One region of the Salinicoccus bachuensis genome, then DNA from elsewhere that is predicted to be linked to it. Evidence: riboswitches for the same ligand, from Rfam matches in the RefSeq annotation. Region 1 holds a riboswitch; each other region holds the start of a gene.
What was found. Region 1 has a riboswitch for S-adenosylmethionine ahead of RQP18_RS08725 (5-methyltetrahydropteroyltriglutamate--homocysteine S-methyltransferase). Riboswitches for the same ligand answer to the same signal wherever they lie in the genome.

Region 1 (8,098 bases):
TCATCTCTTCGTGCTGGCTGAGCAATTCCCCGCTGGTCTCCGACAGCGCTTCCAATGCCCCCCGCCTCTCTTCAATATTCGTATGGACTTGGGCAGAACCGTCAGATAGGGTACTTAGATCTTCGTCTTCCTCCAATACGGTTTCAAATTCTGACTGCAGACGGCTTTCCAGATCAGCCAGCTGAGTGAATGATTGAATCGCCGCCTCCTGTTGTGCCTCTATGTCTGACAATGAAGTCTGCGTCTCTTCGATCGCGTTGCTGCATCCTGAAAGTATTAATAATGAAGCCGTAATGCCAACTGCCGTATTGCGACAATGGGAGAACATAGGTCATCTCCTTTATATTTGAATTTCAATAAAGTATAACAGCTTATACAATTTTAGTAAATTTCAATATTGACCCATCCACTATGAAAAAACCGGCGCCCGGTCATTAAAACGACTGGGCGCCGGCTGGTGCATTGCACGGTGGCTTCTTTACCTATTCACTTTTTTCTGAGAACTGCAGTTCAAGCTGTGCCTTTACGTCCTTGCTCACCAGTACGCCGCCTGTTTCCAGCTTCTGGTTCCATGTGAGGCCGAATTCTTCCCGGTTGATGGTGAATTCAGTTTCGAAGCCATGGACTTCCTGTCCCCATGGATTTGTGCCCTTTCCATTATACTGGAGATCGATCGTCATCTCTTTGGTGATGCTGTTCATCGTCGTTTCACCCGTCACCGATACAGTATCGCCGGATTTGGTGACATTGCTGGATTTGAATGTAATTTTCGGGCTCTTCTCGACATTGAAGAAGTCCTCGGATTTCAAATGTGCATCACGGTCTTCATTTTTCGTGCTGATACTGTTGACGTCAATTTCAGCATAGACTTCAGCATTTTCGAAAGTCTCCAGCTTGTCCGTCTTCACTTCGAAATGGAAATCCTCAAAGTATCCTTTCACTTTGGAGACCATCATATGTTTTACCTGAAAACCGACTTCAGAGTGGGCTGGATCTGTTACGAATGTTGTCATTGTTAAAAACCTCCAATAATTTTTATCTTCAATTCAAGATAACTAAATGATACATCACTTACTTACTTTATGCAAGTAGTTTATATTTAGAATTTTGCAGATGGCCTCCATACGACTTGACAGAAAATTCTTTATCATTTAAAGTGCTTCATAATATAATATTTGAGATTCTTATCCAGAGAGGTGGAGGGACTGGCCCGCCGAATCCTCAGCAGCGGACCGCTGGTACCGTGCTAATTCCAGGAGCATTGCTCGAAGATGAGATAAATGGATGATCGTCATCCCCAATTTATCCGCATCGGACAATTGGGGATTTTATTATATTAATATTATGTGAAAGAGGGATCCAGATGACGAAAACAGCACTCAAAGCACCATTCAGGGCCGATCATGTCGGCAGTCTGCTGCGCCCGGAAAGCATCCATAAGGCGCGGACGGACTATCAGGAGGACAGGATTTCCTACGAGCGCTTGCGAGAAATCGAAACCGAAGAAATCAGACATGTGGTCGACAGGCAGATTGAAGTGGGACTCAAGGCCGTCACCGATGGGGAATTCAGAAGACGCTTCTGGCATACCGATTTCCTGGAACACCTGGCCGGCGTGGAAGGCTACGTTCCTGATACAGGCTTCCAGTTCGATGGCATCGAGACGGAACGATACGATGTTCGTGTCACAGGGAAGGTTGCTTTCAATAAAGACCATCCGCATATCAGGGACTTCATCGAGTTCAAGGAAATCGTCGGAGACCGTGCAGTGGCCAAACAGACGATTCCAAGTCCGAACCAGATGTTCAATGCAGGCATCAGGAACCAGGAGTTTTATCCGGATGTCGAGGCATATGCGAAAGACGTCATAAAGACATACTAGGATGCGGTCCAGGCGTTCTACGATGCCGGGTGCCGCTACCTCCAGTTCGATGACGTATACATCGCAGGACTCAATGCACCGGAGATTCCATTCAACGACAGCGGATATGACAGGGAATCCCTGATTCAACTGGCACTGAGGGTACTCAACGGGGTACTCGAGCAAAAACCTGAAGATATGGTCATCACCACCCACCTCTGCCGTGGAAACTACAGATCAAAATGGGCATTCGAAGGCAGCTATGCCAAAATTGCTCCCGTCCTCTTTGCCAAGGAGAAGGTTGACGGATTCTTCCTCGAGTATGATGATGACCGTTCCGGAGACTTCGAACCTCTTTCATATATCCCGAAAACAGGGCCCCGGGTCGTCCTCGGACTGTTCACCTCAAAGCGTGGCGAACTTGAAGACGAAGGAATTATCAGGGAACGGATTGAGGAAGCATCCAAATATGTCTCGAAAGATCAGCTCTGCCTTAGTCCCCAATGTGGATTCGCCTCCACCCACCACGGCAATGAACTCACGGAAGATGCTCAGTGGAAAAAGCTCGAATATATCGTCTCACTCTCCGAAAAGCTTCTGGGCCAATAGAAAAATGAGGCGCACCAATGGTGTGCCTCATTTTTATGGCATACTACAATGTCCGGTTGAGAAACTCGAGGATCTGGCTGTTCATATCATCGATGTTTTCCTGATGCATGTAGGTATGGCCTTCATTTTCATATGCAGTGAATCCGACATACTGATCGTTTTCCTTCAAAGCCTCCACAATCTGGACCGATTCGCTGTACGGGACACGGGCATCGTGATGACTGTGGAAGACCATGAGCGGAATCGATATGTCACCGCTTCTGGGGAGCGGCGAGATGTCATCAAGAAATGCGCCCGCCTCTTCTATCGAACCATATTCCGCAGCCCGCAACGCCCTCCTCCATGGTGGCGTATGTTCCAGGAAGGTCCTCAAATGCGAGATGCCGACGATATCCACTGCTGATGCCCACAATTCGGGGTGGTGGGTAACGAGAAGAAGCGTCATCAGTCCGCCATAGCTTCTGCCCATGACCGAAATGCGGGACTCGGGAGCGATGTCATCATCAATGAGATGACGTCTCAATTCGATGACATCCTTCATGGCATCAAGCCGTTTCTTCTTATCATCCGCTTCAAGATAGGCGCGCCCATACCCTTTGCTCCCCCTGATATTCGGCACCACCACCTGGATGCCCGCCCTGTTCAGATCGTAGTAGAGCGCATTGAATTCCGGTCTGGCCTGTGATTCGGGGCCCCCATGTATATGAATGACAGCCTTTTTCTCTTCCGCGTCCGACTCATATATAAAATATGGTACTTCCAGACCATCGAATGAACGGTAGGATGACATCTGCCATAAAACTTCGGACGTCTCCCCGGTGTTCCCCAGCACAGTTTCAGTTTCTCCGGTTTCAAGTGAATGACGGCAGATGCGATGGGGCTGGTCGACCGAGGAGTGGATCAGGAATAGTTCCCGCCCTTCTCCATAGTCCAGTGAATGCACTACACCCTCCTGTATGGCTGTCAGCTTTTCCGTCTCCAAAGATCTCAGATCCATACGATATAATACGGAATGTCCATTCTCGTTGCATGAAAGAATGGCTTCCGACCTGTCGCCGGATACTTTGAAATGTTCGATGTCCCACTGGAATGATGTTAGCCTGTGATGGCTTCCATCTTCAATATTGATTTCATGGACGTTCATGTATCCATCCTCCATGTCGGTTAGGCACAGGCATCTGTCGTCATGGAATTTGAAAGAGGCAAAGCGGGCTTCAGGCAATGCCACCGCCTCTGTAGAACCTTCATCCAAATCATATATCAGCAGTGCTTCATCGATATTATCCACATCCCTTGATAACAGGACCCTATCCGGCGACAGTTCGTGTATGAAACGGATCGGCCCATCAAAGGTTTCGAGCACCTTGAACGCGCCTTTGCCATGAACGATGCAGAGATCAAACGAAGAGGATTCATGATGGTTGCGGACCATGGTATATATATTCTGTCCATCATCATATTCTCCATAATGGTGGAAGTAGTCGGGATTTTCGGCAAGCGGCTTCATGTCATCGCCGTCCATCACATGGAACTGGTTCCTCTCGTTTCCATGATAGTCCACAGCCACCGTCACATGCTCCTTCTCCAGCCAATAGTTCTTGACGTTCTGATCCGATCTGGTAAGTTGCACTTTCCTGCCCTTTGAGGCATTGTATTTCCATAGCTGGTGCATGCCGCTTTCGCTGCTTATGAAATAAAGTTCCTGGTCTTCACTCTTGTACTTTAAATTCATATATTTGATGAAATTTTCCACTTTTCATTCCCCTTTATGTATGACTTCATCCCCATTTTACTATATTACGTGACTTTTCTGTTAATTTTGGTGGATAATATGGATAAATATGAATGAAGGGATGCATCCGACCATGAAAGTGAAGACATTAAGTGCTATGACCGAAAAGGGGCTCGATAAGAAAGTGAATGAGTTCCTCTATGAAAACCATCAGATAGAAATTATCGACATCAAATTCTCCTATGGCAGTACACTTGCCGTCCTTGTCATCTACAGGGACTAAAAAAGCCCTCCACTTCAATTTCATGAAGTGAAGGGCTTTTTCCATATCGTTATATATGCAGTCTTCTGCTCAATTGCGCCCATACAGTCTGGCGTGCAAACATTCCAAAGCCACTGATCAGCATGAAAGCATAGAAGCTTGCGAAAGCACTCGGCCATATGACGGTTGCATATCCGGAAAAGTACAGTGCAGCAGGCAGGAAGCTCAATGCAATCATCGTGGTCAGGCTTACATGCCCTTTCCATTTGAGTCGACTGGTAAGTACGGACAGTGTGACCATGACGAGTCCTGCAACAATGAGGAAAGGCACTGCATAATTGATCGACCATTTGAGGAATCCGGACTGGGAATCCATCAATAGGAACAGCAGCGTCAGACTGACCACCTGGCCGACTATCTTGCTTCCCAGATGGGACTTCGACAGGATGGTATGATTCAGTGATATGATGCCGTATACTACGAGCCCCGTTGCATGGAAAACCCACAGGAAGTGCGGCATGACGATCAGATTGATGAAGATGCATGCCAGTATGATGGCCATGCCTGCAAACACTGCAATTCGTGGTGCCTGCCTTTTGCCAAAAACCTTTCCATCATAGGATGGATAGAAATCATCTTCCAGATCAGGGTCGCTGGAAGAAAATCTTCCGTTACACAATGGACATATTCCATGCCTCGTGGCTATCCTGCACTCTTCACAATTATTCATCGCTGTTCCCCCACTCGTTAGAATAGATTTCGATATCCAATCCGGTCAAATCTCCCAATTCCTTGAAGAAATCCCTCACAATATCCGTTTCGGAAATGGACAGTGTGAAGGTGATCGTCATCCGGCCATTCACCGTCCCAACCGCACAGCTGATTGGACTTTTTCTGGTAGGATACAGCGCAATATCCATGCGTTCCACAAAGTGTGCCATGGTTTCAGGCAGCTTTACGTTTCCCATATTCGAAAGTGTCATCGTCTTCGTTCTCTCTCCAATATGATTGAATCCATATCTCATCGCAGGATACTTGAGGAAGATCGGGAGGAGCCGTGTCATCATTCCCCGCTGAAGCTGGAAATGACGGTTGATGCCCATTTGCAGGTTTTTCTTATCCGTGCGGAATTTCAACTTTCCCGAGACTTCCTCCAATACATCATCAAAAGGTGTCTCATCGTTCACTTCGGCCCCTACATTCACAACCAGGAAAAAATTCCGCATCGTCACGGATGGAAACTGCCGCCGCAAATTGACAGGCAGGGCGACTGTGACCGGCTCCCGTGCGGAGTAATGGCTGCTTCCGATCACTTTGATCAGAAGTGCTGTCAGAAAGGCGGTTATGGTCGATCCCGACTCTTTTGTAAAGCGGTTGAGGGCGGAACCATCAATCACGCCATGGATGATATTGATGCCCGTCGTCGCGAGAGCGGAACCTGTAAGCTGATACGCCGCCCCATCCTTGAGCCGTATGTTTCTTTTGTCGTTTTTATACGCATATTTTTCAAAACTGTCCTCTACCTCTTCACTCCCGGGCGCATCCTGCGGCAACAGTAACAGCCCATCGGGAGAAACTGTATTCCCCTTCAGAATCAGATACTGGTATGCCAATGTCTTGAGGAATTCCATGGCCCCACTCCCATCGGTCAATGAATGGAACACTTCAAATGAAATTCTTCTTCCATAATAGATGACACGTATGAGGTAGCCGCTGTTCATCCTCGGGTCGATTGGCGCACATGGGTATGTCTCTTCCTTCTGGACAATGAGTTTTTCATCATTCTTCTCCAGATAGTCCCAGAACAGTCCTTTTCTTAACGATACGGTCAATGTAGGGAAACGGTGTATGACCAGGTCCAATGCTTCCTGCAGCAGGTTTCTATCAACTTTTTCTTTCATGATGAAAGAAACTCGAAATACAAAAGAATTCTCAGCATTCGACAATGCATGAAAGATCTTGCCTGTATTATCAATCCTATACCACTGGTCTGACATCCTCTACTCCCTCTTCCATATGACCTTCGTGCCAGTATGACATATTATTGGTAGAAATGCTCTTTTTTCATGATGGATTGGAAAAGAAATATCATCTTCTCTGCAATATTTCTTTTACCAGAACTGCAACGTTCTTCGTTTTATCGTTGTTACTCGTACTATCTCCTCCTTGTATTGTTAAGACGCAAAAAAGCAGCCAGATGAAATGATTCATTCTGACTGCCATAGGCAATTATTAAACATATCATTTATATTGTTTGGGACAACAGGTTATACCACCGGTCGGGATCGAACCGACACTCCCGCAATGGGAACTGGATTTTGAGTCCAGCGCGTCTGCCAATTCCGCCACGGTGGCCCAGTATTAATAGAATTATAAAGCGGAAGATAGGATTTGAACCTATGTCTTGCTTCAGGTAGAAGCATGTTCTGAACACTGAACTACTTCCGCATATGAAAGACTAAATGGAGGCGCCAACCGGATTTGAACCGGTGATAGAGGATTTGCAGTCCTCGGCCTTACCACTTGGCTATGGCGCCTTGAAGCTGGGCTAGCAGGATTCGAACCTGCGCATGATGGTACCAAAAACCATTGCCTTACCGCTTGGCGATAGCCCAATAATGGGGCGGCTGATGGGGATCGAACCCACGAATGCCGGAACCACAATCCGGTGTGTTAACCACTTCACCACAACCGCCATTGGCAGGGGTAGTAGGAATCGAACCCACACCAAAGGTTTTGGAGACCTTTATTCTACCGTTAAACTATACCCCTATATATGGAGGGGGGCAGATTCGAACTGCCGAACCCGAAGGAGCGGATTTACAGTCCGCCGCGTTTAGCCACTTCGCTACCCCTCCATCATGTCTATCTAAAAATGGTGCCGGCCAGAGGAATCGAACCCCCAACCTACTGATTACAAGTCAGTTGCTCTGCCAATTGAGCTAGACCGGCAACACAAATGGTGGTTCAGGACGGAATCGAACCGCCGACACTGTGAGCTTCAATCACATGCTCTACCGACTGAGCTACTGAACCACTAAAATTTTAAATGGCGGTCCCGACGGGAATCGAACCCGCGATCTCCTGCGTGACAGGCAGGCATGTTAACCGCTACACCACGGGACCACATATAAATAAAAAATAAAATTGCGGGAGGTGGATTTGAACCACCGACCTCCGGGTTATGAGCCCGACGAGCTACCAGACTGCTCTATCCCGCGATAATAATAATGGCGGAGGAAGAGGGATTCGAACCCCCGCGGGCCGTTAAGCCCCTGTCGGTTTTCAAGACCGATCCCTTCAGCCAGACTTGGGTATTCCTCCGTATGATATGAAAATAAAACGATGGTGGACCTTGCAGGACTCGAACCTGCGACCCAACGGTTATGAGCCGTTTGCTCTGACCAACTGAGCTAAAGGTCCAATATGGCGGCGGAGGGGATCGAACCCCCGACCTCACGGGTATGAACCGTACGCTCTAGCCAGCTGAGCTACACCGCCATGAAAAATATATGCTTCAAGTAAAATGGTGGAGACTAGCGGGATCGAACCGCTGACCTCCTGCGTGCAAAGCAGGCGCTCTCCCAGCTGAGCTAAGCCCCCATTTTTCTTAAGAGTCGGGAAGACAGGATTC
Region 2 (8,098 bases), 1.3 Mb from region 1:
TTGCTACTGTATCTTTTTCGTCACTGCTGTCAGTTGCCTTCCAGAGTTCTTTCAGCACCTGTTCTTCGCGGTTGCGTGGCTCTTCATTGGATGCGAGGTAGTCGGCGACCCTTTTGGCAGCCTTGGCCAGCTGGTCTTCGTCCATGCCGACCTTCTCGCCCTTGTTGACCTGGTCTCCGAGATAATTTAGGAACTTGTTATAGCTTTCAAGAATCTGATCCTTGTTCTCCTGGTCCATGTTCGCAGCCTTCTCTTCCGGATTTCTCATTTCGTCATTACTCATGTCTCATTCCTCCTATTATTTTGTAGTGATAATAATATGCACTAAATGCTGATGGGAGTATCCTGAGCATCATGATGGAAATTGAAATTCTGGATGTACTGTGCGCTCTATTCCTAGGATATCCGTTTAGTGCACGGTCTAAACATTATTGACGGGTGGGAGGTTCAATCCATGTTCTCATGGTTTTCCCCCTTGCAAAAAGGGAATGAAGAATATAGGAAATTACATATATTTCATCAGGCTGATTGAATTTTCTTTAAACTTTCTATAATGTATATAAATAAACAGAGATTATGAGAGGGATCCATATGAATATTAAAGGTGTAGAAATCGGAGCAGGCCAACCGAAGGTGGTGGTTTCTTTTACAAACCATTCCAAAGAAACGATCGAAGAAGAAATAGAGGCGGCATTATCCCATCCTGGTCTGTTTGACATCGTCGAAATCAGAAGTGATGCATTCGATGCATTGAGTCACGAGGAGCACATCCAACTGGTCAATCACATCGTCCAGGAGATGCAGGACTATCCGGTCATCTATACGTACCGCACACTGAATGAAGGTGGAAAGGGGCAGAAGACTGCAGCGGAGTACGAATCCCTGCTGGGTGCTGTGCTCGAACAATGTGGCATCGACATCATCGACATCGAATTCTTCAAATATGAGGACATCGTGGATAACCTGGTACAGAAGGCGAAGGAGAAAGGTGTCGGCATCATATTGAGTCAGCATGATTTCAAGGAGACGCCGCATTTTGATGAGATGATGGCAACGTACAGGAATATGTATGAACGGGGCGGAGATATATTGAAGCTTGCCTACAAGCCATCAGACGGACGCGATGTGCTCAGCGTACTCAGCGCCGTCCATGATGCGCGTGAGAAGTTCAACTGTCAGATAGTGGGAATTGCGATGGGGGAACTCGGAAGGATCACGCGGGTGGCAGGCGGTGTATTCGGTTCCTGCCTGACATACGGATATCTATCCCATAAGGCGGCACCGGGACAGATCCATGCCGAAGTCCTCAAGGACAATCTGAAAATATTCGAATGACCATAAGAAAAGCGTCCAGCTGATTGCTGGACGCTTTCATGCTGCCTATATGCTATTCTGCAGGAAATCTTTTACAGACTCCGGAGATTTAGCATCTGCAGAGTGCAGATGGGCAAGCTTTTCGCCATTTTTGAAGACGAGCAGGCTCGGGATCCCCATGACATCATTTTCATCTGCCGCTTCCGGCACTTCGTCACGGTTCAGTTCATACCAGTCGATATGCTTGTATTCCTCGAGGATCGGATCGATGAACATGTTCATGCGTGTGCAGTCCGGGCACCAGTCGGCGAAGAACTTGATGATGATCTTGTCATCGCCCTGTATTTTCTTGCTATAGTCGTCATATTGTCTGATTGCTTCCATTATCAGTGCTCCTTTAACAGTGTGATTACCATCCATTTTATCATCTTTCGGCCAGAATATGAAACGGGCGGCCCGATTCTGCTTGCAATATGCATTTATTTGCAAGTATATTATGGGTAACAAACCTTCTGGAGGTAATGGATGATTACATTATATGAATACCCGAAATGCACAACCTGCCGCAAAGGGAAGAAGTTCCTGCAGGAAAATGATGTGGAATTCGAGAGCATCGATATGGTGAAGCAGCCGCCGGATGCAGGCAGGCTCTCCGAACTGGTGGAGCGCTCCGGCAGAAATATTGATGACTTCTTCAACAAACGCGGCAAAAAGTTCAAGGAACTGGGCCTCAAGGAACGCCTGGATGAAATGACGGAAGAGGAGAAGATTGAACTGCTGTCGACAGACGGGATGCTGATCAGGCGGCCCCTTCTCTACGATGGCTCCGGCGTGGTTATCGGCTTCAAGGAGGAGGAATACAAACAATTTGTGAACGGCCGGAATTAGCCTTGCCTAAATAGTGTGAACTATGAGATTATATAAGTGTATAAGAAAAAGGAGGTTTTTGTCGTGGCAACACCTAAAGAATTCAAGTATTCAGAAGATCATGAATGGGTCAAATTTGAAGATGGCAAGGCGACAATCGGTATTACGGAATTCGCCCAATCCGAGCTCGGTGATATCGTATTTGTGGAGCTGCCTGCTGAAGGCGATGAAATTACTACTGGGGAGTCATTCGGCAGTGTGGAGTCCGTAAAGACGGTATCCGAACTGTATGCACCACTCAGTGGTACAGTAGTCGAGATCAATGAAGGACTCGAGGACAGCCCTGAGCTTGTCAATGAATCTCCTTATGAGGAAGCATGGATGGTGGTCATTGAACTGTCCGATGAATCACAACTTGATAAACTGATGGATGCGGATGCCTACGAAGAAATGGTGGATGCATAAAAACTGAAACTCTGGACATCGTCTGGAGTTTTTTTAAAATATGATACCAGGGGTGATGGCAGTGTATTTTTCCGATAAAGTGCTCATTGTCGAAGGAAAGACGGATAAGCGGCGCATCGAAGAAGTATTGATTGAACCTGTACAGATCATATGCACCCATGGTACAATGGGAATCTCAAAATTGGATGAGATTCTCGACCAGCTGAATGGCTCCGACATCTATATCCTGTCCGATGCGGACAAAGAGGGAAGAAACATCAGGAAATGGTTTAAAAAACATCTGAGTGAAAGTACTCACATATATATTGACCCGAAATTCGGTGAAGTGGGCCGCTGCCCACGCGACTACTTGGCAAACCTCCTTATGAGACACGATTTCTATGTAGATACAAGCCTGATCATGAAAGGTAAGTTCAGTAATGATGAAAGAACCAAAGACAATCGATATTACCAGCCGTATTCAATCTGAGGAGACGTTCGTACTCTATGGCTATGCGCCGATATGTGCAAACTGCCAGATTGCGGAAAGGATGCTCGATATCGTCTCGGAAATGAAGGGAGTTTCATATACTTCCATGAATTTGAACTATCATAAGGACCTCATAGAAACGTATGAGATCAGATCGGCGCCCGCACTGCTACTGTTCAGGGAGGGCAAGCTGGTCCGGGAAGTATATGCATTCCAGTCCGTACCCCATCTGACGGAAGTGTTCGATGAATTCCTTGTTGACGAATAGGGATGCGGATGATAGTATTATTAACAATCTAATAATGAAACTCTTATCAAGAGTGGTGGAGGGAAGTGCCCGACGAAACCACGGCAACCGTCTTTGTGACAAGGTGCCAATTCACTGATCGATTGATCGAAGATGAGAGGCTGATGGATAAAACCGGTGCCTGCTCAACTTTTGAGTGGGCTTTTTATTTAGCGGAGCGGAAAATGCACGACTTTTCCAATATACAAGTCAGGGTGAAACGTATGATCGATATAAGGAAAGCAACGAAAATTTTCAAGACGAAGAACAATACCATCCAGGCCGTGGATGATGTCAACCTTCATATCAGGGAAGGGGAGATATTCGGCGTCATCGGCTATTCGGGAGCAGGCAAATCCACGCTGATCAGAATGCTGAACGGCCTGGAACAGCCCTCCTCGGGCGAAGTGGTGATTGGTGAAGATGTCATCAGTTCGATGACTCGGTCGAATCTGCTCAGGAAACGCCAGAAGGTCTCCATGATCTTCCAGCATTTCAACCTGCTCTGGTCGAGGACCGTCGCCGACAACATCAGCTTCCCACTGGAGATCGCCGGTGTGCCGAAGAAGGAGCGTGCGCGCCGTGTGGCGGAACTGGTGGAGCTTGTCGGCCTCACGGGGCGTGAAGACAACTATCCAAGCCAGCTTTCGGGTGGACAGAAGCAGCGGGTCGGCATTGCGAGGGCGCTCTCCAACAGGCCCGAAGTGCTCCTTTGTGATGAGGCGACGAGTGCGCTCGATCCTGAAACGACGGATGAGGTGCTCGACCTGCTGGTAAAAATACGTGATGAAATGGATCTGACCATCGTCCTCATCACGCATGAGATGCATGTCATCCGCAAGATATGCGACCGGGCGGCAGTGATGGAGAACGGCCGGGTCGTGGAGACCGGACCGGTGATAAAGCTGTTCCAGAATCCGGAGCATGGCGTGACGAAACGCTTTGTCAAAGATGACATCAACGATGAGGAGACGGCCCTGTCATTCGAGGAGGTCAGGGAGATGTTCCCGACTTCGAAAATACTCAAGCTCGGCTTTGTCGGTTCACAGTCGAAAGCGCCGATCGTCTCGCAGGTCGTCAAGAAATACAATCTCGACCTGAACATCCTTTCGGGCAACATCAAGCGGACGAATAATGAGTCCTATGGCCACCTGTATGTGGCGATCGATATTGATGATGCGGACCTTGAAAGCCTGGAGAAGGAACTGGCTGAGCATGCTGTGACAGTGGAGGTGGAAGGATGAGCGAATTCATCAATGCGTTCGCCGAGATGTTCTCATTTGAAAATGTCAAATGGGATGATGTCTTTACGGCGACAAACGAAACGCTTTATATGACCGTCATTTCCACTGTGTTTACATTCATATTCGGGCTGGTTCTCGGAATCATCCTTTTCCTGTCATCCAAAAGCGAGCATGCAGCCAGTGCACCGATCTATGGCGTCACAGCATTCCTCGTCAACCTGTTCCGTGCGATTCCATTCATCATACTGATCATCCTCCTCATCCCGTTCACGAAAGTGCTGATGGGGACGATCATGGGGTCGCAGGGTGCACTGCCTGCACTTATCATTGGTGCGTCACCATTCTATGCCCGCCTGGTCGAAATCGGACTCAAGGAGATCGACAAAGGGGTGATCGAAGCGGCGGAATCCATGGGTGCAAATACATGGACGATCATCTGGAAGGTGCTGTTGCCTGAATCACTGCCCGCCTTGATTTCAGGCATCACCGTCACCGCCATCATGCTTGTCGGCTCCACAGCGATTGCCGGCGTCATCGGTGCGGGAGGCCTTGGCAACCTGGCGTACATGGTCGGGTTCACAAGAAACCAGAGCGATGTCACTCTGGTCGCAACTGTAGTAATACTGGTTATCGTTTTCATCATCCAGATTCTGGGGGATCTGACTGCCAAAGCAGTCGACAAACGGTAATCATAAAAATAAAACCAATCAGGAAAGAGGGAAAGTGTAATGAAGAAGATTTTCTTATTGCTTGCCATTTCAATTTTCGCAGCCATTCTGGTGGCATGCGGCAACGGAGGTTCGGAAGAAGCCACAACCGAAGATAGTGAAGAAAGCGAGGAAACATCCGAAACAGCTGAAAATGAAGAGACTGAAGAGGCGGGTGGTACGATATCCATCGCAGCTTCCCCGGCACCGCACGCTGAAATCCTCGAGGAAGCGGCAACGATCCTGGAAGAGGAAGGCATTGAACTCGATATAGCAATCGTCAATGACTACACGACGCCAAACCGTCTGCTTGCGGACGAGGAAGTGGATGCAAACTACTTCCAGCACACGCCATATCTGGAAACGGAAAAGGAATCCCATGACTATGACATCACAAGTGCGGGAAATGTACATATCGAGCCGATGGCCGTATATTCCCAGGACTATGATTCATTGGAGGAACTGCCGGACGGATCGACGATTCTCGTGTCCAACAACCCGGCTGAGGAAGGCCGCTTCCTTTCCTTCTTCGTAGATGCAGGACTGGTCGAAATCGAAGAGGGCATCGATATTGAAGATGCGACTTTTGATGATATCACATCAAACGAGAAGAACTTCGAATTCGACAACCAGACAGCACCGGAGCTGCTTGTGAGCATGTATGAAAACAACGAAGCGCCGGCTGTCATCATCAACTCCAACTTCGCATTGGACGGCGGACTGAGCCCGACGGAGGACTCCATCGTCGTTGAAGATGGCAATTCCCCTTACGCCAACCTTGTGGCGGTACGTACTGGAGATGAGGAGCGCGAAGACATCCAGCAGCTCATGGAAGTGTTGCAGGGTGAGGAAATCAAGCAATTCATCGAAGATAACTATGAAGGTGCAGTCATTCCGGTGGAATGATGGCCCAGCCCCCGGTCATCTGGCCGGGGGTTTTCAAATGAAAAAAACCGGCCCATTTTTTCATTTGGAAGGGGAAAATGGACAGGAGGAATTTAATTTTTACTGTTACCATATGCATTTTTAGGGTAAATATATACTGTATAGCATTTTGATTGTAGAGGGGGAGGAGAAATGAACGGAGAAAATGCGCAAGTTTTCGACAAATCACTCGTGATGGTCTCTTTTATCGTGTCCGCCTTCACAGCAGTACTGGGTCCGCTGCTCATATGGGTGCTGAAAAAGGATGACGATCCTGCCACCGGCGAGGCGTTGAGGCACGTGGTCAACTTCGGTCTGTCGTACACGATCTACATGTTTGTCGCATGGCTTACATCCTTCATTCTCATCGGTCTGATCATCGGCCCGATCATCACCATCGCGTTCTATGTGTTCCTGATCATCGGAGCCATCAGGGCGAATGAAGGGAAAGTCTACAAACCCCCATTCACCCTGGACATCGTCAAGTAGTTCGTTTTCATTTACCTCATGACTATTATCAGTCGTGAGGTTTATTTTATTGCCGGATTGGCGTTAAAAGAAGTGTAAAGGTTTAAAGTGTGGCGCATTTACGTTATAATATAGTGGTAATTTAAATCCCGTGCCAGGCTTTGACTATTATTTAGAATTATTATAAACTGGTATGGAGAAACTTATACAAAATAATCTGTTGGAGGGTTAATAAATGGCTTCTGTTCTAGAAATCAAAGATCTGCACGTCGAAATAGACGGCAAAGCAATTCTTAAAGGTGTCGATCTCACACTCAAGCAAGGAGAAATCCACGCGGTGATGGGACCGAACGGTACAGGTAAATCCACGCTTGCCCAGGCGATCATGGGACATCCGAGATATGAAGTGACTCAGGGTGAAGTCCTGCTCGATGGCGAAAACGTACTTGAAATGGAAGTTGACGAACGTGCGCAGGCCGGCCTTTTCCTCGGCATGCAGTATCCATCCGAAATCTCAGGTGTGACAAACTCCGACTTCCTCCGTTCTGCAATCAATGCACAGCGTGAAGAGGGCGACGAAATCAACCTGATGCAGTTCATCAAGAAACTGGACAAGAACATGAACTATCTGGAAATGGATCTGGACATGTCAACACGCTACCTGAACGAAGGATTCTCCGGCGGGGAGAAGAAACGCAACGAAATCCTGCAACTTATGATGCTTGAACCTAAATTCGGCATCCTGGACGAAATCGACTCCGGTCTTGATATCGATGCACTCAAAGTGGTATCCAAAGGCATCAATGAACTTCGTGGCGAAAACTTCGGCGCGCTGATCATCACACACTACCAACGTCTTCTGAACTACATCACACCTGACTTCGTTCACGTAATGATGCAGGGCCGTGTAGTGAAATCCGGTGGCGAAGAGCTTTCCAAGCGTCTTGAAGAGGAAGGTTACGACTGGATCAAGGAAGAACTTGGCATTGAAGACGAAACTATCGCTGCAGATGTAGAATAGGACAGGAGGATGACCATGGCTACTGAAGTTAATGAATATGTTATCAATGCTGATGAAGTCATTTCCCGTGCAGAATCACGCGGTGAATCTGAACTTCTCATCAGCAGGAAAAAAGAAGCACTAGAACGCATCGAATCCCTCGATATGCCGAAGCCGGACAAAACGAAACTCAACAAATGGGATTTCTTCACAGTATCCCAGCCGGTGACGGACAGCGCGACATACGGCTCCCTGGAGGAACTGCCTGAAGCGGTCAAGAGTCTTTTGGATATCGAGCACACGAAAAACATCTATGTACAGCACAACAACACCCCGGCATATCTGCAAGTCTCC
Region 3 (8,098 bases), 550 kb from region 1:
GATCGAATTCATGAACGGGGAGTCCTGTATGATGGAGCCCGTTTCTGCATTGCGGAAGATCGCATTCTCCGGAAGCAGCAATACCATGAAGACGATGAATGTCAGAAGTGCGGAAATGTTCGCCCATCTGAGGGCCACGACTTCTTCCCGTTTCAATGGTTCATGGTCGGCCTTCTCCATGCCTTCATATGTACCGAGGCGGGGCACTGTGATCTTCTTCGTCACGAAATAGACGATGATGAGCAGGAAGACAGTGGCCACTGCCGTAAAGTAGTAGTTCATCAGCAGGCTGCCTGTATAGTCGGGGTCGATCAGCTGGGCGGCGGGCTCTGTAAATGCAAGCGCCAGCGCTTCGGTCATTCCCGGGATGATGTTGGCCGCGAATGCACCGAGGGAGGCGGCATACGCCATGACCAGTCCGACGAATGGATGGTAGCCGAGCTTCATGACGACCATCGCCGCAATCGGTGGCAGGATGATCGGTGCAGCGTCACCGGCCACGTTGCCGATGATGCCGACCAGGATGATGGCCGGCAGGATGAGTTTCTGTGGTGATACTTCGATGGCACGTTTCATCGCCGTCTCGAAGTATCCTGATTTCTCGGCCATTCCGATACCGATCATGACGACCAATACCATGCCGAGGGGTGGAAATTCACTGAAGTTCGTTATTGCTTCTGTAAAGATGCGGACGATTCCCTCGCCGTTGAGCAGGTTCACCGCCTGGATTGTTTCACCGTCAGCGGGGTTTACCGCTTCCCACCTGAGCATGCCTCCAATGAATGAGGCGCCGAGAATCGTAAACATCAGTATGATGAAGAGTACGATCGGATCGGGAAGTTTATTTCCCACCCTTTCGACTACATCGAGGAAACGGTTGAAGATTCCCCTCTTCTGATTATTTTCCATAGTTACCTTCCCTTTTTAAAATTTTCAAACAATAAATAACATTATTACAAACAAGAAGGTAAAGCACAAGAATATTTTCAGAAGAATCATAAATTTACTTATGGCAGCCGGCATGCTAAAGTTTTCCTAAAGATCTACAAGTCCTGATAAGGAGTGGAGACATGGACATCAAAAATTTTGAACTTGCCAGAAATCTGCGGCATGAGCTGCACGCACATCCGGAACTTTCCAATGAAGAAGCCTGGACGAAGCAGCACCTTATGGATTTCATCACGGCACATACTTCCCTGGAAATCGTCGACCATGGCAGCTGGTTCTATGCTGCATACCGCAGCGGTACCGACGGCGTCAACATCGCCTTTCGGGCGGATATCGATGCCCTGCCGATGGCGGAGACCCTTGATATTCCATGGGCTTCTAAAGTTCCGGACAAGGCACACAAATGCGGCCATGATGGCCATGCAGCGACCCTTGCCGCCTTCGCACTTGAAGTCGACCAGATGGGCAGTGCCAACAGCATCTTCTTCCTCTTCCAACCTGCCGAAGAGACCGGTGACGGTGCAAAGCAGTGCCTCCCTCTGCTGAGGGACGAGAACATCGACAGGATATATGGCTGCCACAACATGAGCGGCATGCCATACCAGTCGATCAATATAAAAGACGGAAATCTCCAGTGCGCCTCCACAGGCATGGTCATCAGAATGACGGGAAAGCCCGCCCATGCAAGCACGCCGGAGGATGGCATCAATCCAGCCCACTCCATTGCCCACCTCATCAGTGAAATTCCAAGACTGACCGAAGGCAGCCGTGGCCTGCTGCTTGCCACAATCATCAATGTGGATGTCGGAGAGCGGGACTTCGGGATGGCGGCGTATGCAGGCGAATTGTCGCTGACCATCCGCGCCCTTCATGAAAAGGAGCTCGAGCAGCTGAAGGCGGATATCATCACCATTGCACACGATGAAGCAATGAACCGCGGACTGAAAGTCTCATTCGAATATTCGGATGCATTCCCCGAAACGGTGAATGACCCTGCCATGGCTGATGAAGTGCGCAGAGCTGCCATGGAGGCCGATCTGGAAGTGAATGAACTCCATGAAGCCATCCGCGGCTCTGAAGATTTCGGCCACTATGCAAAAGAAGTGCCGGCGGCGTACTTCTATATCGGCAACGGCATGGATCATCCGCCCATCCATACTTCCGAATATGATTTCATCGATGAAAATATAAAAACAGGGTGCACGATGTTTAAAAGGCTGGCAGATGTATAATATGAAGAAAGACGCCATGCGAATACTCGCATGGCGTCTGTTCTGTCTACCGGTCTTTCATATATCCCTTCCATATGAACAATCCAATGAAGGATAATGTACCGATGAATCCGTAAAGCCAGATGGACAGCATTTCATTGACGAACATCAGGACCCTCCTTCTTCTACTGGTTTCACCTCTGTGGATGGACGGAGCACCCACGAGGCGACGTTGATGGTCGCGATGCCGATGAAGGTCGCGACAGCTCCTGCCGACATTGTGCTCGGGATGATGCCGCTGAAGTAGAGGAACAGGTAGGAACCGAGGCCGACTATCATCGACAGTTCGGCGGCCCTCGCCGGTGCCTTCCGTTTCGCATAGACCGCCTGCAGTATCGGTCCCATCGTTCCAGCGGCGATGCCCGAGATGCCGATCCACATGACGTCGCCCATATATTCGGGCGGACGGATGACGATGAGGAGTGCAAGCAGGCCGATGATCGGCACAGTCATCCGGCTGATCTGGAAGGCCATCCTCTGCGCCTTTTCGTCGCTGACTTTGACGATGTTCCGCTTGACCAGGAACTTCAGGAAGATATCATTGGCGAATACCGTCGAAATGGAGACGAAGATGCCGTCCGTCGTGGACATTGCAGCTGCCAGTATGACGACGCCGAAAAAGGCGACGAAGATGGCAGGAAACGCCCAGATAATATAGTCCACGAGTGCGAGGTCCGCTGCAGCGACCGAATCGCCGAGTGCCGCCCGGCTGTATAGGCCACCGAAGAGGACAAGGACGCACAGGGAGGCGACGACGACGTAGGTCGCGATCATCTTCCCGAGGTCCTTCTCATGCTTCAGTCCGAGCACCTTATTGAACAGGTGCGGTGCAGAGGCGAACGCCCACTGGATGGCGATGGCGCCGAACACTGCCCCGAAGGAATAGAAGTGCAGGGATTCGGGATTGAATACCGCCACCAGATTTTCGTTCTGTGAGGCAAGATTGCCCGAAATGCCGGAAAATGTATCAGCGATGCTCCCGCGCCAGAAGATGACGATGCCCGAGATGAATATGACGACGGCCGTGACCGCCATCAATACAGCCTGGATGGCATCGGTATATATGTCGGCCAGGGCACCGCCTGCAAATACATAGACGACGACAATGACGGCGATGAGTATGAGTCCGGTCGTATAGGACATGCCGAGCAGATACTCGAATATTCTTGCGCCCGCCACGAACTGGGCGGCGATATAGAATATGTTGAACAGGAGGATGAGGGCCGTCCCCACCCTCAGGATGTCGCTTTTGTAGAAATCACCCAGCCAGTCCGGCAGGGATAGCGATTTCTGCTTCGTGTTCAGCTTCCGCACCTTTTTGGCCACCATGAGGACACCAATCGGTCCGCCTCCAATCATGGCGAGGAACAGCCAGAGGTTGGACAGCCCCCACTCATGGGACCATCCCGGATACCCGAGGAAAGTCGCGGCGCTCAAATATGTTGCAGCGAATGAAAAGCCCAGTACATACGGGCCAAGCTTGCCGCCGCCTGTCGCAAAGTCACCGATCGTCTTCATTTTTTTCGAACTCAGATAGCCGACCGCAAGCATCAGCAGCAGAAATACGGAAAAGCCGATCCAAGTATATAGGGTAATCTGTTCCATGTATGTCTCCTTTCCCTACGCTAGTACCACTGGCCTGCGAGATTTGGTCTTTTTGCCGGATGATTGTCTGCAAGGTGCTTTCTGCCTTTGCCGAACATGTTCTCCCTGAGGGTCTCACCCTCGTACTCCGTACGGTAGATTCCGCGCGCCTGCAGTTCAGGTACGACAAGGTCGACGAATTCTTCAAACGTGCCCGGTGAATAGGTCTGGGCGATATTGAAGCCATCTGCGTCACCTTCTGTGGCCCACTCTTCTATCCGGTCCGCAATCTGGACAGGGGTGCCGATGAATTTCACCGTCCCGTTGCCGAGCCCGTGATTCTTGATGGCCTCCCGCAATGTCCACTTGCGGTTCGGATCCTTCGTATACATGTCGAGGTTCCCCTGTACCGCTTCCGTCTCGATGTCTTCGATATACTGGTCCGGATCATACTGGGAAAAATCGATGCCCGTGTGGCCGGACAGGAGTGACGCCGTCCCTTCGTAGCTCACGCTGTTCTGGAGCGCTTCATATTTTTCATAGGCTTCCGCCTCGGTCTCCCCGATGATCGGCAGGATCATCGGAAACACTTTGACGTCGTCTGCATTTCTGCCCTGGGCCACCGTACGTTCCCTGATATCCTTCACATAGGCTGCCAGGGCTTCCAGGGAATGATTCTTCGTGAACACCGCTTCCGCATGCTTCGCTGCAAAGTCGCGCCCCTTCGGCGATGCCCCCGCCTGGAAAAGTACAGGCGTCCTTTGGGGAGAGGGCTCCACAAGATGCGGCCCCGGCACATTGAAGAATTCGCCGCGGTGGTTGATCATGTGCACCTTGTCAGGGTCTGCAAACGTATCGTTTTCCCTGTCATACTGGACGGCATCTTCCGCCCAGCTGTCCTCCCAGAGCTTGTACACGACCTGGAGGAATTCATCTGCACGGTTGTACCGCATCTCCTTCGGCAGTCGCTGCTCGAGCCCCATGTTGACGGCTTCGCTCTCAAGGTATGATGTCACAACATTCCATGCCACCCGGCCCTCGGTCAGGTGATCCAGCGTCGACAGCTGACGTGCCAGGGAATAGGGCTGTGCATATGTAGTCGAAATCGTCGGTGCAAACCCGAGATGCTTTGTAACGGCTGCCATGGCAGGAATCACGAGTGTCGGATCATGGGCGGGCAGCTGGACGGCGTGCTTTGCCGCTGCATCATGGTTGTTTCCATAGACGCTGTAGGTCCCCAGCACATCTGCAATGAAGAGTGCATCGAACCTTCCGCGCTCCAGTGTCATCGCCGTATCAATCCAGTATTCCAGACGGTTGTGGCCCGTACCCTGGTCCTTTTCATGCTTCCACAGCCCCGTGGAATGGGGGGACGGTGAATTCTGGATGAAGCCGTTGAGATGGATCTGTTTTTTTGACATGTTCATACCTCCGCTTTTTGATATTGAAAAGCCCCTGCTTCTTGAAAATAAGAAGAGGGGCTTTATTTTATAAAATAGAACATCTCTTCCTATCTTCTAGCAAATCGCTACTGGAATTGGCACAGTTCACATACGGTCTGTTGCCGAGGTCTCAAAGGGCCAGTCCCTCCACCTCTCTTGATAAGAATTTTCTGAAATTATTAAGTTATGATGACTAATATATCCCATAGGATATTCAAAGTCAACACCAAATTCTAGTTTTCTTATAGGAATTGGATTTGGCATGTATATCTTTCATATCATTTGATTTCAGACTGTTCTGACACTATAATTGTATTGTGTACAGATTGGAATCAGTATAAACAGTAGACTGTTCTGATTGACATGTTTCCAAGCATCATCTTTCCGTAATTGGTCACGAACCAGATCATAGGAGGTTTTGATTTTGGCAGATAAGAACTATCAGAAAGAAAATGAGATTCCACGCGAGAAAGAAGCGGAACGCGATACGATGACGACCCGGCAGGGCCGGCCCGTCACAGATAACCAGAACTTGCGCACCATCGGCGACCGGGGACCGGCGACGATGGAAAACTACCATTTCCTTGAAAAGATGTCGCACTTCGACCGCGAAGAAGTACCGGAACGGGTGGTACATGCGCGGGGTACCGGCGCATTCGGCTACTTTGAAACCTACGGCAAAGTCGGGGACGAACCGGCAGAAAAGTATACACGCGCGAAAGTGTTTTCCGGCGAAGGCAAGAAGACGCCACTCATGGTACGCTTCTCCACCGTCGCAGGCGCCAAGGATTCGCCTGAAACGGAACGCGACCCACGGGGCTTCGCCATAAAAATGTATACAGAGGACGGCAACTGGGACCTCGTCGGCAACAACCTGAAGATCTTCTTCATCCGTGATGCCATGAAGTTCCCTGATATGATTCATGCCTTCAAGGCAGATCCGGTATCCAATGTGCCCGATCCGACACGGATGTTCGACTTCGTCTCCCGTTCGCCGGAAGCGACGCACATGATCACATTCCTGTTCTCGCCCTGGGGTATTCCAGCCTCATACCGGCACATGCAGGGTTCCGGCGTCAACACTTACAAATGGGTGAATGACAAGGGTGAATCCGTACTCGTCAAATACCACTGGGAGCCGAAACAGGGCATCCGCAACCTGACACAGGAGGAGGCGCACGACATCCAATCCCAGAATGTCGCCCATGCGACACAGGATCTCTACACGGCGATCGAACGCGGCAATTATCCTGAATGGGAACTGTTCGTCCAGATCATGGAGGACGACTATCATGAGGAACTGGACTTCGATCCACTTGATGATACGAAACTCTGGCCGGAAGACAAGTTCCCTTGGAAACCGGTCGGACGCATGGTGCTTGATGAAAATCCGACGGACTTCCACGCCCAGATCGAACAGGCGTCATTCGGTACCGGAGTACTCGTCGACGGCATGGACTTCTCCGACGACAAGATGCTGATCGGCCGTACATTCTCCTACTCCGATACGCAGCGCTACCGTGTAGGTGCAAACTACCTGCAGGTACCTGTCAACAGGCCGAAGACCAACGTACGCACAAACCAGCACCGCGGACAGCTCGACCATCGTGATCCGAGCGAAGGCAGCAAGGATCCGAGCATCAACTACGAGCCATCCATGACCGGCGGCCTCGAGGAAGCGCCTGAAGAGGCACCACCGCATCAGCCGACATACAACGCCGCGGCAATGACGAAGCCGATCGACCGTCCGAACAACTACGGCCAGGCCGGCGAGACGTACCGAGGCTTCGAGGACTGGGAACGGGACGAACTGGTCAAGAACCTCTCCAATGTCCTCTCACAATGTGACGCGCGCATCCAGGAAGCCATGGTCTACCACTTCACCCAGGCTGACGAAGAATATGGACGTCGCGTCAAAGAAGGCATTGAAGCAAAAGTGAAGGAAATGCAGGAGATGGATGACGATTCCAAAATGCCCGGCCGTGAAGCTGGAGAGAAATCCAGATATGGCAAGGGTACTGCTGCCCAGCAGGAAGCCGCTGAAGATGCGGTCGATAAAGGCCACGAATCCGATCCGTACTAGTATGGACCAATTGAATAGTCAGTGCCGGGACTGAAATCCCGGCACATAACGAAAGGACGAACAGCCCTTTGTCATCCTGGAATGGATGATGGAGAGCGTTCGTCCTTTTTATGTTGAGACTGATTTGATTCTGATCTGGCTGTATTCTTGAGCAGGGTCTCCAACTCGCTATCCCCCGTCGATTTCCCGGGAAATATCAGTTCATCGGCACCTTTTTGAACCTCAGTATCGTCAGGGAGAGAAGCACCAGAGTCAGAACTGCAGTAATGATCATCGGCCACAGCACCTCCCCCGCCTCAATCTCGCCTGTAAGCAAAACAACGTTATTGCCGATCAGATATTGCGGCAGATATTCTGCGACATCCGGATGGATACTCGCCATCAGCATCACGATGACGACCGCCACCACGCTGAACAGCACTGCGATGAAGCTGTTTGTGAAGAGCGTCGAGGCAAGCAGAATGATGCTGATGATGAACAGGCCGTACACCCATGTCATGGCAAATGCCAGCACCAGATGGTTCACCGACTCATCCCAGTAGTAGATTGTGTATACATAGGCCACCAGTGCGCTGACGATATACCCCACTGTCCACACGAGCATCAGGAATAGAGCTTTGACCACAATCACATTCGTCCGCTTCAGCCCCTTGGTCACGAGGTTCACCAGTGTATTGCGGCTGAACTCATGGGTGAGGATGCTGCCGAATACGATGACGAAAATGACCAGCCCCATCTGGTTCATGTTGCTGAAGAATTGCATGTATGAA
Region 4 (8,098 bases), 440 kb from region 1:
CTGGTGGTTGACCGTCACATTTTCCCCAAGGTAGTTCCTATCCCCTATACCTCCATGGTTATGGATGAAAACCATTCTGTGGTGCTTGATGAGCGGGGACCTGATGTGGGGATAGGAAAACCCCTCCTCCCCGATGATGAAGCCTGTCGCTTCGAACCGGTCCTTCAATTGCGAGACGATCCGCTCGATGTCTTCTCCCGCCATGCCAGTTTCCGACGACAGGGCGTCACGGACGGAGGAGAGGGCATCGGTGTGCTGCTCCCTGGTGAGGGCAGAACGGTTGAGATAGAGTTCCGACACCTGTATCACACGATCGGGATTGACCTCCGTCCTTGTGGTGCTGGCCCCTGATGCTTTTGGAAGCGGGGCGGCGTCCATGTCGGCAATCGCCGCCGTAATCTTCTTTTCGTCATTTGCATCAAGCAGGGGGCTGACGAGTATATAGTTTTCAAGGTCGAGCGGCACTGTGCTCAGCACCAGTTCCCCGTCATGGATCTCCGTATCTGCAATCTCGGATATCGAGAGTTCCTGCCGGATGAACATGTTGTTGAATCTGCTCTTCAGCTGGTTCGCAAGGATCCGGCTTGTACCGATGCCGCTGGAGCACACCGTCGTCACTTCTATCCTCGGGTTGGCATGCAGTATGCCCCCAAAGTGTATGGTGAGGAAGCCGATTTCCGATTCGTTGAGCTTATCCACTTTGAAGTCCTGCCGGAAGCACTCACCGACGATTTCGAACAGGGCCGGATAGCTTTCCTTTATCGAATCGAGCAGGGGATTGGCTGTGATGATGCCGGATTCCATCCGGTGCAGCGTCGGCTCGATGTGGAGTATCAGCCCCTCCTTGAGTTCGGGATAGGCATAGAAGGGATAGTTCATCCTGTGGCTCACCGCATCGATGAATGCACTGGTCAGCAGTTCGATGGAGTCCGCATCATCGGCTTCCCGTGACTTTCTTCTGCTGCCCCGAAGATGCATGCAGATGAAGTAGACCTCCTCCTCGGGGAAGGTGATCGAAAATTCGGCTTCCAGTTTCTTGGTGAGTGCAAGGGATACTTCAAATTCCTGTGTATCCCGCAGTTCATCCTTGAGCGACTCCCTGACGGATACGTTCTGCGAATGCTCGGTGCGGTCGATGGCCAGCACGATATGCAGCGTCAGGTTCAGATATGCATTTTCAGTCAGCTGATACGGAAGCACCTCGAGTTCATCCATGAGCAGCCGTTCCACTTTGAAGATGTTGTCGGCTTCAAGCAGCCCCATGATATTGCTGTTGACCAGGGAGCTGAAGACGAAGTTGTTCTCTATGACCGAGTAGATGCTGTTCGAGTTGAGTTCATTGACCATCATGTCAGCCAGGAAATTCTGCTTGTTCAGTCCATCTCCGACGAGCTGGATGCCGATGGCACGCGTTTTCCTGATTTCAAGGTCTGAAGCCTGGAGGGGCGCGGTCATCTGCCCAATCAGCTCATCGACCTTGTGCTCGCTGACCCCGAGTTCGACGGCGAGCGCACTTTTCTTGAGGCCTTCCGGATTCAGCATCAGATTATAGATGAGTGCGACCTTCTTCTCCTCGTTGCTCAAATCCTTGGCTGCATGCGTGTTGATGAAGGCGGTGAGTGCGTCGATCTCACCCGGCCCGAGTTCGAGCTTTACGCCTTTCCTGTATTCCCTTATCAGCTCTATGCCGAGCTGGCCAAGAGTATCGGTGACGTTCTTCAGTTCCCGGTGGATGGTCCTTGAGGAAACGCCCAGCGTGTCTGCCAATTCCTTGATGAGCAGAAAGGTGCCATTATGATAGATGAGCTCGTTGATGATTTTTTTCTCCCGAGAACTGATCATAATGGCACCTCCTTGTATTCATAGCTATTTCTGGTGTTTCTTGAGCTCTTCCGTCAGTTCGTCATATTTCGGACTGTTGAGGAAGTTGTCGACCGAGATATGCTTGGCAGTCGGCACTTTGCTTTCCGCCCTTTCAGTCAGCGTCTTCTGTGTGATGATGATGTCTTCGTCGCCCTTCAGCTGATTGATGGCGGAATTCGTGACATCGATGTCAAGCCCTTCTTTTTTGAACTTGTTCTTCAACATACCCGCGCCCATGGCACTTGAACCCATGCCGGCATCGCAGGCGAAGACGATCTTGTCGACCGTGCTGTAGTCGAACGGCGCGTCCGCTGCTTCCTGGCCGTCTGTTGCCACGCCCTTCTGTTCCCGCTTCAGCTCTTCCGTCAGTTCGTCATATTTCGGACTGTTGAGGAAGTTGTCGACCGAGATATGCTTGGCAGTCGGCACTTTGCTTTCCGCCCTTTCAGTCAAGGTCTTCTGTGTGATGATGATGTCCTCGTCACCCTTCAGCTGGTTGATGGCGGAGTTCGTGACTTCGATGTCGAGTCCTTCTTTTTTGAACTTGTTCTTCAGCATGCCCGCACCCATGGCACTTGAACCCATGCCGGCATCGCAGGCGAAGACGATCTTGTCCACTTTGCCGTAGTCGAAGGTCGCAGCTTCTGCAGTTTCCGTTTCAGCAGCTTCAGCCTGTGTCAGGGAACCTGCAACAGAAGATTTCCTGCCTTTGGTCGCTTCCATCTTCTCCGTCGCGCCGACGATGTCGTCGTCAGGCTGGCGTGTGAATTTCAGTATGAGTGAAGCCACGATGAAGGAGACGAGTGCGGCTGCGAATACGCCGAGGAACATGATCAGATGTTCGCCCCTTGGCGTCATGGCGAAGTACGCGATGATGCTGCCTGGTGCCGGAGGGCCGGACAGGCCGAAGCCGAACAGGCTGAAAGTGAAGATGCCTGTGGCGCCACCGAGTATTGCGGCGACGACGAGCAGTGGTTTCATGAGGATGTACGGGAAGTAGATCTCATGGATACCACCGACGAACTGGATGATGGCAGCACCCGGTGCAGTGGCACGTGCAGTCCCCTTGCCGAATACCATGTAGGCGACGAGGATGCCGAGGCCGGGACCCGGGTTGGATTCGAGCGTGAACAGTATGGAGCGTCCCGCTTCCTGTACTTCTTCGGTGGCCAGTGGTGTCAGCACACCATGGTTGATGGCATTGTTCAGGAATACGACTTTGGCGGGCTCGATGAATATGCTCGCCAGTGGCAGCAGGCCAGCCTCGACGACGATGTCGACGAGCCTTCCGAGCATATTCGTCAGCCAGGAAACGACAGGGCCGAGACCATAGAAGCCGAACAGTGCAAGCAGGAAGGCGAGGATGCCGGCAGAGAAGTTGTTGACGAGCATCTCAAGTCCCTGGCGGATGCGCGGTACAAGCACACGGTCGACCTGTTTGATCAGGTAGCCGCCGAGTGGTCCCATGATCATGGCACCGAGGAGCATCGGGGAGTCGGGGAATGCTGTAATGATCCCCATTGTCGCAGTGGAGCCGACGACCCCACCCCGGACGTCGTGGACGAGCTTACCGCCGGTATAGGCGATGAGCAGTGGCAGGAGGTATGTGATCATCGGACCGACCATGCCGGCAAGTTCTTCGTTCGGCAGCCATCCGGCTTCAATGAATAGTGCTGTGATCAGTCCCCAGGCGATGAAGGCGGCGATATTCGGCATGATCATGCTGCTCAGGAACGAGCCGAATGCCTGGACTTTGCGGGAGAATCCTTTCTTTTCTTCGGACATAAGTGTCACCCCTTATAAATATTTGGTATGTACTCTAAATATAAGCCGAAAAGTGAGCGCTTACAATATAAACAAAAAGCGGGTTTGTCACGCAATGTGTGACAAACCACATGTTATGGATTAAAAGACAGGCAGCCAAGTGGTATACTGGAAGAAAAAGGAGGGCGTTTCATGTTCGACTATCAGGCAGCATATAAAAGGAATGGCGCCGGCAGCCATATGAAAACGTTCTGGTTGACGGTACTGGCGTTCATACTGATGTATGCGGCCGCCGTCCTGTTCATTCTGGTGATGGCATTGCCGGCTTCATTCATCGACAGTGGAGTAGCGGTGCTATGGGTGTTCGCAGTAGGGTTCCTGTTCCTTCTTGCCGGAATCTTCCTGTTCTATCCGTTCGGAGTAGGTGTAATGCGGTATTATGCCTGCACTTGCCTGGGGCGTGACTTCGGTTTCAGGGAAGCATTCAAAGTGTTCACAAAAGGCAGGTACAGCAAAGTGATCAAGCTGGGGCTGCTCGTACTGGCCGCCTATTTCGCAATTTCCTTTGTGCTCGGCCTCATCATGCAGTTCATCCTGATGGCGGTCAATATGCCGCTGATTACGCTGGCGGAGACATTTGAGCAGGGGAGCGGCCTGTCGGGCGGCCAGATCGGTCTGATTATTGGACTCGTCCTGCTCAATTTTCTGGTGGTGATGATTTCATACATCCCCTATCTGATGATTGCCATCTATATGTTCCTTGTCTACATGGCCTATATCGACCAGCCGCTCAGTCCCACAACAGACAAGTTCAAGGTGGCTTGGGAGGTCATGTTCCGTGGAGGGGAGCGCATATGGAAACTGCTCTTCAGCAATTTCCTGCTCTGGATGATTCCCCTCGCCATCTATCTCATATTCATCGTGGCAGCGATACCGGCAGGCCTTTTTGTAAATGAAATCGCATTTCCCATACTCATGGTGGCAGGCGCACTTCTGATGGTTGCGGCATATGCCGTGGTGATGTATTTCATGGTCGGCAGCATCACCGCATACTATTTCAAGAGCCGTGATACACTCGACCGGGAATACCGGCGGATGCACCAGCCATGAATCCCCGCCCAAGATTGAAACATCTGTTTCAATCTTATTTTTTGTCTTGAAATAATATTTGAGAGGAGTAAAATTGCTGTAATGCTTAAAATGAGGTGAAGACGTGAGTGAAAACAGCAAAGGTATAATTTTTGCCCTCGGGGCGTATCTGATATGGGGGTTCCTGCCCATCTACTGGAAGCAGGTTGAACATATCTCCTCCTATGAACTAATCGCACACAGGGTCCTGTGGGCCTTCGTATTCATGATTGTATTCATCCTTGTCACCAACAGGATGCACCTGTTCTACAAGGACCTGAAATTCATCTTCCGCGACAGGAAGAAAATCGTTGCACTGTTCGCCGCTTCGACTGTCATCACCACCAACTGGCTGTTGTACATCATCGCGGTGAATAACGGACATATTCTGGATGCAAGCCTCGGCTACTACATCAATCCATTGATCAGCATATTAATCGGTTTCGTCATCCTTGGAGAACGGTTCTCAAAGTCACAATGGATGGCAATCATCATCGTCTTCCTCGGTGTTACATACCTGGCGGTGGGTCTCGGCTCCGCGCCATGGATTTCTCTTACCCTGGCGCTGTCGTTCAGTATCTATGGTCTGATCAAGAAGGTCATCAATATGGACGCGGTATTCGCACTGGCTGTTGAAACGTTTGTCCTTGCGCCATTCGCCCTCATATACATACTGTTCCTTGAAGGCAGTGGCGGGGGGAACTTCGGCATCAATGCAGACAGTCTGGTCATGATCGGCACAGGGGTGATTACAGCCATTCCGCTGCTCCTGTTCTCGCTCGGGGCCCAGCGCATCCGCCTGTCCCTGATTGGCATCCTTCAGTACTTCGCGCCGACGATCATGCTGCTGATCGGTGTCTTCATGTATGACGAAGCATTCACGGACATCCATACAGTGGCCTATATCCTGATATGGAGTGGCCTTGCCATCTACACCTTCAGCCGCATCCAGGAGATGCGCAGGCAATCGGGAAAGAAGCCGAGGCGGCGTGTCAGCCACTAGCATATTGTTAGTGAATTGAAATGATCCATGATATGATTTATGAAAAATCAGCGTTCTAAGGAGCAAGGGAATATGAAGGTTTCAAAATATCTGTTCGCGACCCTCACTGCAACAGCCATTCTGGCCGGCTGCCAGGAGGAGGAAACGCAGGATAATATAGATGAAACATCAGAAGAGGCGACACAGGAATCGCGCGAGACGGAGCGTTCATTGTCTGATATAGAGACGGACGATGAAGCACTTTCTGCAGTCGTGGAGAAGGCCGGGGAAATTGAGAGCTATCAGGCTGTCCTTGATCTTGAGGCGGTTGTCGATGGCGGAGCGCCGGAAATGCTTGAAGCCGATGTACGGTTCAAGGACGGCGACCCGCCATCACTCCATCTGAAATCTGAAGGCGAGGACCGCACGATTTCCAAGGATGGAAAGACGTACTACAACAATGGCACGGATTGGATCGATATTTCTGATTCCGTCGGTGCCGAGCAGCTCTATCATGTGACGTACGAAAATGCAGTCCTCTCGTTTGCGGATATCAAGGACGAACTGGAATCTACAGAGGAGGACGATCAGGTCATCTATACGATTGATGGAGAGAGTGAAGAAGTGTTCAAGACATTCGAAACGCTCTTCGCCGTGGAATTCGGTGCCATCGATACTTCTGCCATACAGAATGATGTAGAGATTGTGGTGGGTAAGGAAGACGCGCTCATCCAGTCCATCGATTATGATGCCGAAGGTGAAGATGCCGAAGGGGATTATGCATTGTCAGGCGATGTCGAATTCACGTCATTCAATGATGTTGGTGAAATTGAACTGCCGGAAGCGGTGAAGTAATAAAAAATATCCTCCGGGACCATGGTCCTGGAGGATATTTGCTGTTTGCGAAGTTATATATCTTCTCATGGGCTCTATCCACCCGGAGAGGGGGCAAGCACCATGCGGATTGCTGCAGTGTTCTCTTCCGTGTTAACCGCATCCTTTTTGAATTTAGGCTGTTCCTATTGACTATCCATGGATTATGGCATAGAATATTCTTTAACCTATCAACTTAATATGAATTGATTCTTATCCAGAGAAGCAGAGGGAGATGGCCCGACGAAGCTTCGGCAGCGGGTTCCTTATGAATACTGTGCCAATTCCATCAGGTCTGTGCCTGGAAGATGAGAAGAGATATAGATTGTCAGAAGCTCTTTTCCTATCCGAAAAGGGCTTCTGTCTTTATAGGTGCAGCATACGCAGATAAGTTGTGTTTTATGAATACTGAAGGAGTGATGTAGCATGGCTAAAATATATGTACTGCACGAAAACCCTGAATGGACCGATCACCTTTTCAAGCGATTGGATGAACTGGGGCTGCCCTACGAGGACTGGCTCCTGTCAGAGGGCAAGGTGGATCTGACTGCAGAGCCGCCGGAAGGGGTCTTCTACAACAGGATCAGCGCATCTTCACACACACGGGGCAACCGTTATTCTCCGGAGCTCACGAATGCTGTCCTTGCGTGGCTTGAGTACCACGGGCGTACGGTAATCAACGGCAGCCGGGCCCTGCAATTGGAAGTGAGCAAGGTGTCCCAATACCTGGAGCTTGAAAAATATGGCGTAAAGACGCCGAATACCGTGGCTGCTGTCGGCAAGGACCAGATCCTGGAAGCGGCGAAACGGTTTGAGGGGAAATCCTTCATCACGAAGCATAACCGTGCAGGCAAAGGTCTCGGTGTCCAGCTGTTCGATTCCATCGAAGCCCTTGAAGCATATGTCGGAAGCGAGGCATTCGAGGAGCCGGTGGATGGTGTGACACTGCTCCAGGACTACATCAAATCACCGGACGCCTCCATTACGCGCTGTGAATTCGTCGGTGGTGAATTCGTCTATGCCGTCCGTGTCGACACGTCCGAAGGATTCGAACTGTGCCCGGCGGATGCGTGTTCCATAGAGGATCTGTTCTGTCCGGCAGGGGAGCAGGAGGAAGAAGGCACCCCGAAATTCAGGATCATCAAGGATTTCCACCATCCGATCCTTGAAAATTATAAGAAGGTGCTCGCAAACAACGGCATCAATGTTGCAGGCATAGAATTCATCCAGGATGAAGACGGAAACCTCTACACTTACGATATCAACACGAATACAAACTACAACAGTGATGCAGAAGCCGAAGCCGGCCAATACGGCATGCTTGAACTTGCGAAGTTCCTTGGCCGTGAGCTTGAAACGGTAGGGAAAGAGGAAGCGGGCAGCCATAGATAGATGATATAAAAATACCTCATCCATATTGTATGGATGAGGCTCTTTTCATCTATTCATCATAGGCGTTCAGTGCATTGATGCCGTGGGCATATGCCG

Region 2: it holds a riboswitch for S-adenosylmethionine, as region 1 does, so the genes downstream of both, RQP18_RS02415 (methionine ABC transporter ATP-binding protein) here and RQP18_RS08725 (5-methyltetrahydropteroyltriglutamate--homocysteine S-methyltransferase) in region 1, are expected to answer to the same signal.
Region 3: it holds a riboswitch for S-adenosylmethionine, as region 1 does, so the genes downstream of both, RQP18_RS11575 (LLM class flavin-dependent oxidoreductase) here and RQP18_RS08725 (5-methyltetrahydropteroyltriglutamate--homocysteine S-methyltransferase) in region 1, are expected to answer to the same signal.
Region 4: it holds a riboswitch for S-adenosylmethionine, as region 1 does, so the genes downstream of both, RQP18_RS11045 (ATP-grasp domain-containing protein) here and RQP18_RS08725 (5-methyltetrahydropteroyltriglutamate--homocysteine S-methyltransferase) in region 1, are expected to answer to the same signal.

What each region holds. Positions count from the first base shown of each region.
Region 1 is NZ_CP138333.2:1,722,728-1,730,825, forward strand. Features, by position in the region: gene RQP18_RS08715 (YkyA family protein) at 1-328, opposite strand, end outside; gene RQP18_RS08720 (YceI family protein) at 483-1,013, opposite strand; SAM riboswitch class I at 1,182-1,278, shown strand; partial or broken gene RQP18_RS08725 (5-methyltetrahydropteroyltriglutamate--homocysteine S-methyltransferase) at 1,364-2,470, shown strand; gene RQP18_RS08730 (S9 family peptidase) at 2,514-4,202, opposite strand; gene RQP18_RS08735 (sporulation protein Cse60) at 4,312-4,485, shown strand; gene RQP18_RS08740 (DUF6320 domain-containing protein) at 4,535-5,143, opposite strand; gene RQP18_RS08745 (alcohol acetyltransferase) at 5,187-6,365, opposite strand; tRNA gene RQP18_RS08750 (tRNA-Leu) at 6,735-6,819, opposite strand; tRNA gene RQP18_RS08755 (tRNA-OTHER) at 6,841-6,912, opposite strand; tRNA gene RQP18_RS08760 (tRNA-Cys) at 6,928-7,001, opposite strand; tRNA gene RQP18_RS08765 (tRNA-Gln) at 7,008-7,079, opposite strand; tRNA gene RQP18_RS08770 (tRNA-His) at 7,084-7,159, opposite strand; tRNA gene RQP18_RS08775 (tRNA-Trp) at 7,163-7,236, opposite strand; tRNA gene RQP18_RS08780 (tRNA-Tyr) at 7,242-7,322, opposite strand; tRNA gene RQP18_RS08785 (tRNA-Thr) at 7,341-7,416, opposite strand; tRNA gene RQP18_RS08790 (tRNA-Phe) at 7,425-7,500, opposite strand; tRNA gene RQP18_RS08795 (tRNA-Asp) at 7,515-7,590, opposite strand; tRNA gene RQP18_RS08800 (tRNA-Met) at 7,612-7,685, opposite strand; tRNA gene RQP18_RS08805 (tRNA-Ser) at 7,696-7,788, opposite strand; tRNA gene RQP18_RS08810 (tRNA-Ile) at 7,811-7,887, opposite strand; tRNA gene RQP18_RS08815 (tRNA-Met) at 7,892-7,965, opposite strand; tRNA gene RQP18_RS08820 (tRNA-Ala) at 7,992-8,067, opposite strand; tRNA gene RQP18_RS08825 (tRNA-Pro) at 8,082-8,098, opposite strand, start outside.
Region 2 is NZ_CP138333.2:459,412-467,509, forward strand. Features, by position in the region: gene RQP18_RS02380 (DUF3243 domain-containing protein) at 1-283, opposite strand, end outside; gene aroD (type I 3-dehydroquinate dehydratase) at 592-1,335, shown strand; gene RQP18_RS02390 (thioredoxin family protein) at 1,381-1,698, opposite strand; gene RQP18_RS02395 (Spx/MgsR family RNA polymerase-binding regulatory protein) at 1,840-2,202, shown strand; gene gcvH (glycine cleavage system protein GcvH) at 2,266-2,646, shown strand; gene RQP18_RS02405 (toprim domain-containing protein) at 2,702-3,115, shown strand; gene RQP18_RS02410 (thioredoxin family protein) at 3,066-3,383, shown strand; SAM riboswitch class I at 3,424-3,522, shown strand; gene RQP18_RS02415 (methionine ABC transporter ATP-binding protein) at 3,626-4,645, shown strand; gene RQP18_RS02420 (methionine ABC transporter permease) at 4,642-5,334, shown strand; gene RQP18_RS02425 (MetQ/NlpA family ABC transporter substrate-binding protein) at 5,374-6,258, shown strand; gene RQP18_RS02430 (DUF4870 domain-containing protein) at 6,430-6,765, shown strand; gene sufC (Fe-S cluster assembly ATPase SufC) at 6,980-7,765, shown strand; gene sufD (Fe-S cluster assembly protein SufD) at 7,781-8,098, shown strand, end outside.
Region 3 is NZ_CP138333.2:2,273,505-2,281,602, forward strand. Features, by position in the region: gene RQP18_RS11560 (AbgT family transporter) at 1-909, opposite strand, end outside; gene RQP18_RS11565 (M20 metallopeptidase family protein) at 1,071-2,180, shown strand; gene RQP18_RS11570 (sodium:solute symporter family transporter) at 2,328-3,824, opposite strand; gene RQP18_RS11575 (LLM class flavin-dependent oxidoreductase) at 3,845-5,224, opposite strand; SAM riboswitch class I at 5,311-5,411, opposite strand; gene RQP18_RS11580 (catalase) at 5,736-7,328, shown strand; gene RQP18_RS11585 (ABC transporter permease) at 7,525-8,098, opposite strand, start outside.
Region 4 is NZ_CP138333.2:2,159,501-2,167,598, reverse strand. Features, by position in the region: gene RQP18_RS11070 (BglG family transcription antiterminator) at 1-1,842, opposite strand, end outside; gene RQP18_RS11065 (PTS mannitol-specific transporter subunit IIBC) at 1,867-3,648, opposite strand; gene RQP18_RS11060 (hypothetical protein) at 3,820-4,737, shown strand; gene rarD (EamA family transporter RarD) at 4,841-5,758, shown strand; gene RQP18_RS11050 (hypothetical protein) at 5,831-6,592, shown strand; SAM riboswitch class I at 6,821-6,925, shown strand; gene RQP18_RS11045 (ATP-grasp domain-containing protein) at 7,037-8,002, shown strand; gene RQP18_RS11040 (carboxymuconolactone decarboxylase family protein) at 8,052-8,098, opposite strand, start outside.